DNA from 2 places in the Streptomyces sp. NPDC055962 genome. Region 1 is predicted to be linked to the other one. Evidence: riboswitches for the same ligand, from Rfam matches in the RefSeq annotation. Region 1 holds a riboswitch; the other holds the start of a gene.
The links. A riboswitch is a leader RNA that binds a small molecule or an ion and turns the genes downstream of it on or off. The one in region 1 is predicted to bind S-adenosylmethionine.

Region 1 (6,592 bases):
AGCTGCTCAACGCGCTCCTGGACGACCGCCGCGCGCTGGAGGAGGACCCGGTCACGGTCAACCGCCTGCGCCGGGTCCGCGAGGCGAGGCGCGGCCGCCGCTGAGGCCGTGTCCGCGGCCGGCTCCCCGGGAACGGAAGCCGGGTGGTGGCGGGCCTGGGCCCCGGGGCGGGAAGCCGCGCGGCGGGGCGGCCCGCCCGCTACGCTCACCCGCATGGGCAACCCGGCACACCCCCTCCCGACCCCGTCCACCCAGGCCGGCCGCGAAGGCCTCGCCGCACTCCTCGCCCGCCCCGACCGCGCGGTGGTCGCACTGGACTTCGACGGCACGCTGGCCGACATCGTCCCGGACCCGGAGCGGTCCCGCGCCCACCCCCGCGTGGTCCCGGCCCTCTCCGCGCTCGCGCCCCGGGTCGCCGCCGTCGCCGTGATCACCGGCCGCCCGGCCGGCACCGCCGTCCGGTACGGGGGCTTCGCCGGAGCACCCGGCCTGGACCACCTCGTCGTCCTCGGGCACTACGGCGCCGAACGCTGGGACGCCGCCACCGCCACCGTCCGCGCCCCGGACCCGGACCCCGGGGTCGAGGCCGTGCGGGCGGAGCTCCCCGCCGTCCTGGCGGAGGCCGGCGCCGACGACGGCACCTGGATCGAGGAGAAGGGCGGCCGGGCGGTCGCCGTCCACACCCGCCGCGCCGCCGACCCCCAGGCCGTCTTCGAGGCCCTGCGCACCCCGCTCGCCGGACTGGCCGCGCGCCACGGCCTGATCGTCGAACCGGGCCGCCTGGTCCTGGAGTTGCGACCGCCGGGCATGGACAAGGGCGTGGCGCTGGAGGAGTACGTGAAGGCGGTCGGCGCCGAGACCGTGCTGTACGCCGGCGACGACCTCGGCGACCTCGCCGCGTACGCCGCCGTCGCCAAGCTCCGCACCGAGGGCGTCGCCGGCCTGCTGGTCTGCAGCGGCACCGAGGTCCCCGAACTGACCGAGCGCGCCGACCTGGTGCTGCCGGGTCCGGCAGCGGTGGCGGACCTGCTCGCGGCTCTCGCCCAGCAGGCCGCACCTGCGCGGCCCTAACCCCGCAGCGCGTCCAGCTGGTCCAGGAACCACTGCTGGGGCGGGAGCGCCGTCGCGGCGGCGGCCAGGCGCTTCGTGCGGGCTCCCCGCTCGTCGGCGTCCATGGTCAGTGCCTCGTGCAGCGCCGCCGCCGTGGCCGACACGTCGTACGGGTTGACCACGATCGCGTCCTCGCCCAGCTCCTCGTAGGCGCCCGCCTCCCGGGAGAGCACCAGCGCGCAGCCGTGGTCGGAGACGACCGGGACCTCCTTGGCGACGAGGTTCATGCCGTCGCGGATCGGGTTGACCAGCGCCACGTCCGCCAGCCGGTACGCCGCCAGGGAGCGGGCGAAGTCGTCGTCGACGTGGAGCAGGACCGGGGTCCAGCCCTCCGTGCCGTACTCCGCGTTGATGCCGTCGGCGACCCGCTGGACCTCGGCCGTGTAGTCGCGGTAGACCGCGAGGTCCTGCCGCGAGGGGTAGGCGAAGGCCACGTGGACCACCCGCTCGCGCCACTCGGGGCGCTCCTCCAGGAGGGCCCGGTAGGCGTGCAGGCCGCGGACGATGTTCTTGGAGAGCTCGGTGCGGTCCACCCGCACGATCGTGCGACGGTCCGCGCCGACCTGGTCCCGGAGGATCTCCATGCGCTCGTCCACGTCGTCCTCGCGGGAGCGGCGGCGCAGGAAGTCCGCGTCGGCGCCCAGGCCGTGCACCCCGATCCGCGTGTGGCCGGTGCCGCCGAAGATCTCCGTGCAGCAGCCGATGAAGGCGTCCGCCCAGCGGCGGGTCAGGAACGCGGCGCGGTCGGCGCCCAGGATGCCCTTGAGCAGCTGCTCGCCGATGTCGTCGGGCAGCAGCCGGAAGTAGTCGACGGGCGCCCAGGGGGTGTGTGAGAAGTGCCCGATGCGCAGGTCGGGGCGGAGCTCGCGCAGTATGCCGGGGACCAGGGAGAGGTGGTAGTCCTGCACGAGGACGGCGGCGCCCTCGGCGGCCTCCTCGGCGAGCGCCTCGGCGAAGGCCCGGTTGTAGGTCTCGTAGGAGGCCCACTGCCGGCGGAACTCCGCGTCGAAGACGGGCTCCACCGGCGTCTGGTAGATCATGTGGTGCACGAACCAGAGCACCGAGTTCGCGATGCCGTTGTACGCGTCGGCGTGGACCCCGGCGTCGATGTCGAGCATCCGGACGCCGGGCTCGGACACCCCGCGCCGGACCGCCTCACGGTCGCCGTCGCTGAGCGCGGCGCACACCCACAGCTTGTCGTCGACGGCGCTGAGGCCGGAGACGAGCCCGCCGCCGCCCCGCTTCGAGTCGAGCGTGCCGTCCTCCCGCCGTGCGTACGACACCGGGCCGCGGTTGGACGCGACGAGGACCTGGGCAGCGTGCTCGGAGACCATGTACCCGAACCTAGCCCGTTCGGGAAGCCGCCAAACGTGAAGCGGGGGTGGAGCCGGGCGGGAGGCGGGGCGTCACGCCGCGTCGCGGGACGCGTACTCGGCGATGTCCCGCATCGGCGGCCGCTCCTCGGTGTCCACCGCGTGGGTGCGCGGGACGAAACCGCCGGGCCCCCGCTCGAACTGCACGAGCTCGGGCCGTACGAGCGGTCCGCGGGACAGCCGCTGCTGTGCCGTGCGGTAGATCGCCGCCGCCATCCGGCCGAGGGCCTGGCCGTCCTGGTGGCGGTGCTTGCGTACGCCGACGTCGACCTGGGCCAGCGCGTCCAGGCCGACCGTGTGCAGCGCGTCGACGAGCAGGCCGAGCTCCACCCCGTAACCGACGGGGAAGGGGAGCTGCTCCAGCAGGGAGCGCCGCACCGCGTACTCGCCGCCCAGCGGCTGTACGAAGCCGGCCAGCGGCGGCCAGTGCAGGTTGAGCAGCGGGCGGGCCACCAGCTCGGTCACCCGGCCGCCCTGGCCTGCCACTCCGTCGAGCGGCCGGTCGTACATGGCCTTGACGAAGTGCACCGAGGGGTCGGTCAGCAGCGGTCCGACGATCCCGGAGACGAAGTCCGCGGAGAAGTCCTCGAGGTCCGCGTCGACGAAGCAGACGATCTCGCCGCTGGTCACCAGCAGCGAGCGCCACAGGACCTCGCCCTTGCCGGGCAGGGCGGGGATGCGGGGGAGTATCGCGTCCCGGTGGACGACCCGGGCGCCCGCCCGGCGGGCCTCCTCGGCGGTGGCGTCGGTGGATCCGGAGTCGATCACCACCAGTTCGTCGACGAGCAGGACCTTCTCCATCAGCTCGCGCCGGATCTCCGCGACGATCGCGCCGACCGTCGCCTCCTCGTTGAGCGCGGGCAGGACGACGCTCACCCGCGCACGGTGCGGATCCCTCGCCCGCGCGGCCGTCAGGCGGTCCAGCGGGCGGTCGGCAGCCGACCAGGAACGCCTGGTCAGCCAGCGTTCCACCTCTTCCAGCACGGTCGATACTCCCTGTATGTGATCCATCTCGCGGTTCGGACGACTATCTCAACCGTCCGGTGCTTCGGTTACAGTCTTGAACAACGCGGATGACCCTCGCATGTCGGGGTCGGTCGGCGAATAAACGCCCGGATCCATGGTCCGGTGCCACAGCGCTCATCCAGAGGGACTGAGGGAACGGCCCGTTGAAGTCCCGGCAACCCTCCTGCCGACCGCGAGGTCACGGTGGGGAAGGTGCCAATTCCGTCTTGTGGCGAAATACGTCGCAAGGAAGATGAGGAGAAAGGGCCTCCGCCATCATGGCCGTGCAGACAGTTGCAGCGAACACCAATTCTTCCGCCGTGGACCTCGGTCCCGCCGCGGCGCTTTCCTGCCGCGAATGCGGCGAGCGTTTCGAGCTCGGTCCCATTTTCGCCTGTGCGTCCTGTTTCGGGCCGCTCGAAGTGGCGTACGACCTGCCGAGCGGCTCCCCCGAAGAGCTGAAGAAGCGCATCGCCGAGGGTCCGAACAACATCTGGCGCTACGCGCCGCTGCTGCCGGTCCCCGCCGACGTCGCGGACAAGCCCAACATCAACCCCGGCTTCACGAAGCTGGTCAAGGCCGACAACCTCGCCCGCGAGCTGGGCGTGACCGGTGGCCTGTACGTCAAGGACGACTCCGGGAACCCGACGCACTCCTTCAAGGACCGTGTCGTCGCCATCGCCGTCGAGGCCGCCCGCGCCTTCGGATTCACCACGCTCTCCTGCTCCTCCACCGGCAACCTCGCCGGTGCCGTGGGTGCCGCCGCCGCCCGCGCCGGCTTCCGCTCCTGCGTGTTCATCCCGCACGACCTGGAGCAGGGCAAGGTCGTCATGGCCGCGGTGTACGGCGGTGAGCTGGTCGGCATCGAGGGCAATTACGACGACGTCAACCGCTTCTGCTCGGAGCTCATCGGCGACCCGCTCGGCGAGGGCTGGGGCTTCGTCAACGTCAACCTGCGGCCGTACTACGGCGAGGGCTCCAAGACCCTGGCGTACGAGATCTGCGAGCAGCTCGGCTGGGAGCTGCCCGACCAGCTCGTCATCCCGATCGCGTCCGGCTCGCAGCTCACGAAGATCGACAAGGGCCTGCAGGAGCTGATCAAGCTCGGCCTCGTCGAGGACAAGCCGTACAAGATCTTCGGCGCCCAGGCCGAGGGCTGCTCCCCGGTCTCCACCGCCTTCAAGGCCGGTCACGACGTCGTGCGCCCCCAGAAGCCGAACACCATCGCCAAGTCCCTGGCGATCGGCAACCCGGCCGACGGCCCGTACGTCCTGGACATCGCCCGGCGCACCGGCGGTGCCGTCGAGGACGTCGACGACGAGCAGGTCGTCGACGCGATCAAGCTGCTGGCCCGCACCGAGGGCATCTTCGCGGAGACCGCGGGCGGGGTGACGGTCGGCGTGACGAAGAAGCTGATCGACGCCGGCCTGCTCGACCCGTCCCTGACCACCGTCGTCCTGAACACCGGCGACGGCCTCAAGACGCTCGACGCGGTCGCCCCCACGACCGGCCTGTCTGCGACGATCCGGCCCAGCCTGGACGCGTTCCGCGACGCGGGCCTCGCCGCCGCCAACTGACCACCCGAGACCGAAGGAAGGCACCCACATGAGCGTCAAGGTCCGTATCCCCACCATCCTCCGCACCTACACGGACGGTCAGGCCGAGGTCTCGGCGGAGGGCGCGGTCCTCTCCGAGGTCATCGCGTCCCTGGAGCAGAACCACCCGGGCATCGGCGCCCGCGTCCTCGACGACCAGGGCAAGCTGCGCCGCTTCGTCAACGTGTACGTCAACGACGACGACGTGCGCTTCGAGGGCGGCCTGGACGCCGCCACCCCGGACGGCGCCGGCGTCTCCATCATCCCGGCCGTCGCCGGAGGCTGACCGCCGCAGGCGCGACACGGGCCGGCTCGGCCGCCCGATTCCACAGAGTGAGCAGAATGCCCCCCTCCGCGAGAGAAGCGGAGGGGGGCATTCTGCATGGTTGAGCGCGGTACAGTTGGGGAAGTCCCCGCAGCTGCCCGCGCCGCCCGCATATGAGAATGCGCCTGGCCGCGACAAGAAGCAGCCAAAGTACGTGAACCCCTTGAGGCATAAGTGGCCTTTGTCAGGCCCGACTTGCCCTGGAATCCCATGAATTCCGCCTATCCGTGTGGTCGCGTGCGCCCAGAATTCTCGTCCGATTGACCTGTTGCAGAGGGCAGTTGGGCAGATACATTCGGCCGCGGTCGACGCGTTCCGGCGCACGCCACCCTCTCCTGTCGGAGGGTGAGTTCTGACCCGGGCCCGCGAAGTGCGGTGCTCGTGCAAGGGCCAGTAATAGGGGAGTTAGGCATGGCTCAGGGCACCGTCAAGTGGTTCAACGCGGAGAAGGGGTACGGCTTCATCGCGGTCGACGGTGGTGCGGATGTTTTCGTCCACTACAGCGCGATCCAGATGGACGGGTACCGCACCCTCGAAGAGGGTCAGCGAGTTGAATTCGAGATCTCGCAGGGCCAGAAGGGGCCGCAGGCGGACATGGTCAAGCTCGCCGTCGGCTGAGTTCGGCGCGGTCGGCCAACGACACTACTCACGCACGCGGGGCCCGTACCTCCATGAGAGGTACGGGCCCCGCGTGCGTCTCTGTCGGGTCCGCCGCTCGTACGCATGTCGGAGCGGGTGCCCGCGCCCCACCCGCAGCCCTCCCGGTTGTCCACATCCCGAGGGGGACGCTTGCACTCGCAGGGGTCGAGTGCTAATCATTGGCGTTAGCACTCTCCAGGTGAGAGTGACAGAAACTTGGACCGGGCCGGTGAGGCCCGCAGGCCCAGTGGGGCAAGGAACCACTGAGCACGCTGGCCGTCCGTCGCGGGCGCCTCTCGGTCCGGAGAAATCCACCCCTGTCCGGGAGGACCACTTCACATGGCCAAGATCATCGCGTTCGACGAGGAGGCACGGCGCGGTCTCGAGCGCGGGATGAACCAGCTCGCCGACGCCGTCAAGGTCACCCTCGGCCCCAAGGGCCGTAACGTCGTCCTCGAGAAGAAGTGGGGCGCGCCCACGATCACCAACGATGGTGTTTCCATCGCCAAGGAGATCGAGCTCGAGGACCCGTACGAGAAGATCGG
Region 2 (6,592 bases), on a different contig from region 1:
CGGGTCCGAGGAGAGCAGCAGCTGGACCGACGGGTCGAGACCGCCGGAGCGGTACTGCGCGGTGGCCAGCGAACCCAGCTCGCCGCGCAGGGCGTTGAGCTCGTCCTGGCCGCGGGCGACCTTGTCCTGGAGCGCGTCGGCCTGCTTCTTGAGCTTGTCCTGCTGCTCCTTGGCGCCGTTCGCCTTCTCGGTGGCTTCCTCGGCCTCGTGGTAGAGCTTGTCGACCTTCGCCTTGACCTCGCTCTTGGTCGGCTTGGGGTCGGCGTGGGCGGCCTGGGAGGTGAGGGCCACGGCCGCGGCGGCGGTCGCGGTGAGCACGGTCACACGGGTGCGGCTCGGCTGCTTGGGACGACGGTGGGACGCCACGAAGGCGAGCTCCTTCTTCCTCGAGCCGCCTACCGGGTTGTGGGGGACACGGACGGACCCCGGCTCCGTGCAGGTCACGGACTCGGCGGTTCCTTCGCTGTCACCCCGGGTGGGCAATCAACCGTGCGAAGGTTCGAGGCCTGACCCTAGTGACCATCTTGTGATCAGTTCAAATCCTCACAAGGAAAATCTCGTCACATCAGGCACTTCTTTACTTTCATCACACTGCGTGTAGTGGAGACTTGACGGTACGTTCCAGAAATTCCGGCAAGTCGCCCATGCCTCACAAGACGCGTCAGACGCGCGAAAGGCGCTTCAGGAGCAAGGCGGACGCGACCGGCCTCGCCCCCGCCTTCGCCACCCCGTCGGCGACCTCGCGGTCGGTGGAGACCACCACGACGGGTCTGCCCGGCGGTTCCGCGCGCGCGAGTTGACGGATCAGCTCGTCCGCGGTGACCCCGGCCTTGCTGAACAGCACACGGACGCCGCGCGGCGGCGCGAGCAGGACGGGAACGGCCAGCTCGGCACCGTCGAAGACACAGGTCATCTCCGCGCCGGTCTGGGCCGCGAGGACGGAGAGGCCCCCCAGGAGGCGCAGCCTCTGCTTCTCCAGCGGCATCTGCGGATAGCCGGTCTTCGTGACGTTGTAGCCGTCGACGATCAGATGCGCCTGAGGCAGGGCGAGCAGTTGGTCCAGGAGCGCCGGATCGGTCTCCGAAAGAGCCCTGGCCGCAATGTCCTTCGGCGACATCCGGCCGGGTTCCACCGCTTCGACGCCGTCCGCGGGGCGGATCGACGAGGGCGGCAGGGCCAGCTCACGGCGCAGCCCCTGGGCCGCGTCGAGCACGGTGTCGAGCAGCAGCCGCAGCCGCATGTCCTCGACGGACCGTCCTTCCCTGGCGGCCCTGCGGCCCGCTTCGACGGAGGCCTCCGCCTCGGCCAGTCGGGCCTTGAGCCGGCGGGACTCGCTCTCGGCCGCGGAGACCTGGGCCGCGGCCTCGGCCCGTACGGCGTCGAACTCGGCGCCTGCCTTGCGCAGGGCGGCCTCCCCGCGCTTCACCTCGCTGAGCGCGCTGCGCAGCTTGCGGTGCAGGGAGTCGGCCTCCTTACGGGAGGACTCCAGCTCCGAGCGCAGCCGTTCGGTGTCGGCCTTGGTCTGCCCACGGGCGTGGTCGAGCTCCTCACGCAGCCGTTCCAGCTCGCGCCTGGTCTCCTCGTCCGCCCGCTCGGCGTGCGCCCGCTGGACCTCCTCGCCCGCGGCGGCGACCAGCTCGGCCCAGCCGGCGGGACGCAGCACGTAGGCGGCCGCGGCCACGTCGACCGGGTCGGCGGCGGCGGGCGGCGCACCGGACGTGAGGGCTTCGGCCAGCTCCGGCTGGGTCTGGCCGACGCGCTCGCCGATGCGCCGCCGGAAGGCGGGATCGCTCTCCAGCGCGGCGGCCATCGCGTTACCCGCGAACTTGGCCCGCCTGGTCGGTGTGAAACGGGCGTACTGCCGTAGCTGGGAGGGGAGTTCGCCGACGGTCAGACCGCCGAAGGCGTCCGAGACCAGCGCCACCACCTTGCGGCGTACGCCTTCGGGCAGCGGACGGTCGAGCGACTCCGCGGTGCCGTCGGCCGGTCCGGCCGGTCCGGCGCCGCCTGTCGGCTGCTCCACCATCCATCACCTCAATGTGTATGTCCGCACGGCCCCGTCAGGAGTCGGCACCCGGCCTGTCGACCAGCTCGATCTGGTCCACGGCGTTGCACCAACGACAGCGCACCGACTCGATGGTCTCACTGACCACCTCGCGCTCCTCGACACTCGACTCCCCGGCCAGGTCGAGATGCACGTACTCCACGACCTTCGAGGAGCGCGTCACATCGAAACGGGTCAGGTTGCCGCAGAGCGTGCAGCGCCAGCGGGTCCCGTCCGTCGGCTGGGGAACCGTCGTCATCGTTGCGTCCTCTTTCGTCGTTCGTCGAGTCTCGTGCGTGCCCAGGTCTTCGATCTCGCGGTGCGCCGTCGAACTGCGGATGTCCTGCCGCAACCCTACGGCCTTGCGCATACCCATCGACACGGCGAGGCGGTCTGTCCCGTTCTCGCCGGGTGCGTCATGCTCTGTACGTGATCGATCGGCGGCAGGTCCACTGGCGGGAGCGCGCCCGGGAGCTCGGGGCCGCGGCCTCGGCGGGCGGCGCCCCGGTCACGTACGGGATCGTCGCGCTCTGCTGCGCGGTGTTCCTGATCAGCCCGCTGTCCGGGTTCCGTCCCGTCCGGGGCGGCGCCGACGCCCTCCTGGCCGCTCAGGCCGGGTACTTCGAGCAGTGGGGTGTGATCCCCAGCGAGCTCATGGAGGGCTCGGCGCACGCGGCGCTGACCCCGCTGACCGCGCTCTTCGTGCACGGCAGCTGGCTGCACCTGCTGGGCAACCTGCTCTTCCTCCACGTCTTCGGCGCGATGACCGAGGAACGCATGGGCCGCGCCGAGTTCACCTTCTTCTACCTCGCGTGCGGCTACTTCGCCCTGGTGGCCTACGCGGTGGTCCACGCGGGCTCCGACCAGACGCTGGTCGGGGCGTCGGGGGCGATCTCGGCGGTGCTCGGCGCGTTCCTCTACCTCTTCCCCCGGGCCCGTGTCACCAGCCTCTTCCCCTTCCTCTTCTTCCTCCCGCTGCGTTTCCCCGCCTGGATCGTCCTCGTGTTCTGGTTCGTCCTGCAGTGGCTGGCGGCGCAGAGCGCGGGCAGCGGCCCGGGCGTGGCGTACCTCGCCCACGTGGCGGGGTTCGCGGCCGGGTTCCTCTACGCCTGGGGCCGGTTCCGGGGGACTAGAGTGAAAGCTCCAGCCACGGCCACCGAGGGAGAAAGACAGCCGTGATCACCGCGATCGTGCTCATCAAGACCAGCGTGGACCGGATTCCGGAGATCGCCGAGGCCATCGCCGCGCTGGACAGCGTCAGCGAGGTCTTCTCGGTCACCGGTACGTACGACCTGATCGCCATGGTCCGGGTGGCGCGGCACGACGATCTGGCCGATGTCATCCCGGGCCGGATCAGCAAGATCCAGGGCGTGGAGGCGACGGACACCCATGTCGCGTTCCGCACCTACTCGCAGCACGACCTCGAGGCGGCCTTCGCCATCGGCCTCGACGCCTGAGGGCTCCTTGCGCGTACGGCTCAGGCGGGGGACGGGAGGCATGCTGCCTCCCGTCCCCCGCCTGAGCCGTCTCCGGGCCGGTCAGACCTGCGCGGCACCCCGGTCGGGCACGCAGCGGCCCTCCTCGGTGCGGTAGGTCCAGCGGGCGCCCTTGCTCACCAGTTCCCGGACAGCCCCGACGAACCGCTCGATGTGCTCGTCCGGGGTGCCGGCGCCGAAGCTCACCCGGATGGCGTTGAGGGACCTCTCCCCCGGCGCCGCCTCCGGGGCGCCGCACTCACCCGGGTCCTGGGGCTCGCTGCCCAGCAGCGTCCGCACCAGCGGGTGGGCGCAGAACAGTCCGTCGCGCACCCCGATGCCGTACTCGGCAGAGAGCGCCGCGGCGAAGTGCGAGCTGTTCCACCCCTCGACGACGAAGGAGATGACGCCGACCCTCGGGGCGTCGTCGCCGAACAGCGAGAGCACCTTGACCTCCGGGACACCGGCCAGCCCCTCGCGGACACGGGTCACGAGCTGCTGCTCCCGTGCGACCAGCCGGTCGAAGCCCGCCTCGGTCAGGGCCTTGCAGGCGGCCGCGATGGAGTAGACGCCGATGACGTTGGGCGATCCGGCCTCGTGGCGGGCCGCCGTGGTGTGCCACTCGACGTCCACACCGCCGTCGGCACGCCGGGCGACCTTCCGGGAAGCTCCGCCGCCGGCGAGGTAGGGCTCCGCTGCCACCAGCCAGTCGGCCCGGCCCGCGAGCACGCCCGAGCCGAAGGGGGCGTACAGCTTGTGGCCGGAGAAGGCGACCCAGTCGACGTCCAGCTCGGCGATGTCCACCGGGTGGTGGGGCGCCAGCTGCGCCGCGTCGAGCACGATCCGCGCGCCGTGGGCATGGGCGGCGGCGGCCAGTTCCTTCACCGGCCAGAGCTCTCCGGTGACGTTGGACGCGCCCGTGACGCAGACCAGGGCGGGCCCGTGGGGGTCACGGCCGGCGAGCGCCCGCTCCAGGGTGGCGACCGCCTGGTCCGGGGTGCGCGGGGCGTCGAGGTAGGTCACCCGGGCGTCGCGCCAGGGAAGCAGCGAGGCGTGGTGCTCGGTCTCGAAGACGAACACCTGGCAGTCGGCGGGCAGCGCGGCCGCCAGCAGGTTCAGGGAGTCGGTCGTGGAACGGGTGAAGACCACCTGGTCGTCGGCCCGGCAGCCGAGGAACTCCGCGACGGTCACGCGGCTGCTCTCGAACAGGTCGGTGGAGAGCTGCGAGAGGTAGCCGGCCCCCCGGTGCACGCTGCCGTAGTAGGGGGCGTAGGCGGCCACGTCGTCCCACACGCGCCGGAGGGCCGGGGCGCTGGCCGCGTAGTCGAGGGCGGCGTAGGTGACGTCTCCGCCCGTCACGAGCGGAACGGTGACATCGGCACCCAGAACCGGCAGAGGGGCACAAACCGACTGGTCGACGGCAGCGGTGGAGACAGACATGGCGAACTCCCGTAAGAGGCAGGCGAAATCCTCGCACCGGCGGTCCGACAGGACACGGCAGCAGCACGGGGACAGAAGAAGTGGGTGCGCGAAGGGGGGCGTCCAGCCCTATCGCATTCGCTTGCTCACAAGAGGCTCCCTGGGACCAGGACCCCAAGGGGTGGCATTCGAGATGCCGAGGGGCCCGCGCTTGCCACAGACCTCGCTGCCTGCGGCCTGGTCTTCACCCGGGGCACCCCGCCACGGACGGAGGGTTGCCGGACAGCGGGCCGGGGCCGTAGTCGCTGTCACTCATGACCTGCGCAGCATCTTGCCATACCCGCGACGACGCGCAAGGGCGCAGTCCGCGATCCGGACTGCGCCCTTGCTCACACCGTGCGCCCTCAGGCGTTGCTGGCGGCCACCCAGCGCTCCAGCGCGCGCTTGGCGGCGCCGGAGTCGATCGACTCCGCCGCCCGCGCGATCCCCGCGGCGAGCTGCTCGTTCAACGTGCCCTCCCCCGGGTCCAGGGCGACCAGCGCGGCAGCGGAGTTGAGCAGCACAGCGTCCCGTACGGGGCCGTGCTCGCCGTCGAGCAGCCGGCGGGCCACGTCCGCGTTGTACGAGGCGTCCGCGCCGCGCAGGGCCTCGACGGGGACCAGGTCCAGGCCGACGTCGCGCGGGTCGAAGGCCTCCTCGCGGACGGCGCCGTCACGCACGATCCAGACCCGCGAGGTCGCCGTGGTGGTCAGCTCGTCCAGGCCGTCGTCGCCCCGGAAGACGAGCGCCGAGTTCCCCCGGGCCGCCAGTACGCCCGCCACGATGGGCGCCATCTTCACGTCGGCGACCCCGATGGCCTGGGAGCGCACCCGGGCCGGGTTGGTGAGCGGGCCCAGGATGTTGAAGGTGGTCTGCGTGCCGAGCTCCTTGCGTGCCCTGGCCGCGTACCGCAGGGCCGGGTGGAACTTCACGGCGAAGCAGAAGGTGATGCCGGCCTCCTCGGCCACCGTCACGACGCGCTGAGGTGTCAGGTCCAGGTTGACGCCGAGCTTCTCCAGGACGTCGGAGGCCCCGCTCGCCGAGGAGGAGGCCCGGTTGCCGTGCTTGACGACCTTCGCGCCCGTCCCCGCGACGACGATCGCGGACATGGTGGAGATGTTGACCGTCTTGGCCATGTCGCCACCGGTCCCCACGATGTCGACCGTGCGGCCGGGCACGTGGATGGTGTGGGCGTGCTCGTACATGGCGCGGACCAGTCCGGTGACCTCGCCGACGGTCTCGCCCTTGGCGCGCAGCGCGACCGCGAAGCCGGCGATCTGCACGTCCGAGGCCTCACCGCTCATGATGCGGTCCATGGCCCAGGCGGTGTCGTCCTCGCTCAGGTCCTCACCGCGCAGGAGGGGAGTCAGCACGCCGGGCCAGGTAGGGGCCGCCACGCTGTCGCCGCCGTCCGGGGTCACAACGTTCATGGTCCGCTCCTGGGGTCCACAGCCGGTACAAGAATGCCTCCACCCTATCCAGCCCCGGGGACAGCGAAGAGCCCCGTCCATCGGATGGACGGGGCTCCTGCTGTGGCGTTCAGCTGGTGATCAGTGGTGGCCGTGGCCCTCGGTGATCTCCTTGTACTCCTCGACGGTGGGCTTGGCGATCTGGT

Region 2: it holds a riboswitch for S-adenosylmethionine, as region 1 does, so the genes downstream of both, ACFC51_RS10100 (aminotransferase class V-fold PLP-dependent enzyme) here and thrC (threonine synthase) in region 1, are expected to answer to the same signal.

The regions. Positions count from the first base shown of each region.
Region 1 covers NZ_JBHJYN010000010.1:157,245-163,836, forward strand. Annotated here, with positions in the region: gene ACFC51_RS26140 (DUF3263 domain-containing protein) at 1-104, shown strand, start outside; gene otsB (trehalose-phosphatase) at 214-1,071, shown strand; gene ACFC51_RS26150 (trehalose-6-phosphate synthase) at 1,068-2,444, opposite strand; gene ACFC51_RS26155 (glucosyl-3-phosphoglycerate synthase) at 2,517-3,467, opposite strand; SAM riboswitch class I at 3,621-3,748, shown strand; gene thrC (threonine synthase) at 3,767-5,065, shown strand; gene ACFC51_RS26165 (MoaD/ThiS family protein) at 5,094-5,369, shown strand; gene ACFC51_RS26170 (cold-shock protein) at 5,820-6,026, shown strand; gene groL (chaperonin GroEL) at 6,387-6,592, shown strand, end outside.
Region 2 covers NZ_JBHJYN010000002.1:1,079,529-1,086,120, reverse strand. Annotated here, with positions in the region: gene ACFC51_RS10125 (NlpC/P60 family protein) at 1-366, opposite strand, end outside; gene ACFC51_RS10120 (NYN domain-containing protein) at 662-2,023, opposite strand; gene ACFC51_RS10115 (hypothetical protein) at 2,061-2,303, opposite strand; gene ACFC51_RS10110 (rhomboid family intramembrane serine protease) at 2,474-3,223, shown strand; gene ACFC51_RS10105 (Lrp/AsnC family transcriptional regulator) at 3,220-3,501, shown strand; gene ACFC51_RS10100 (aminotransferase class V-fold PLP-dependent enzyme) at 3,583-4,959, opposite strand; SAM riboswitch class IV at 5,141-5,258, opposite strand; gene trpD (anthranilate phosphoribosyltransferase) at 5,343-6,407, opposite strand; gene ACFC51_RS10090 (cytochrome bc complex cytochrome b subunit) at 6,528-6,592, opposite strand, start outside.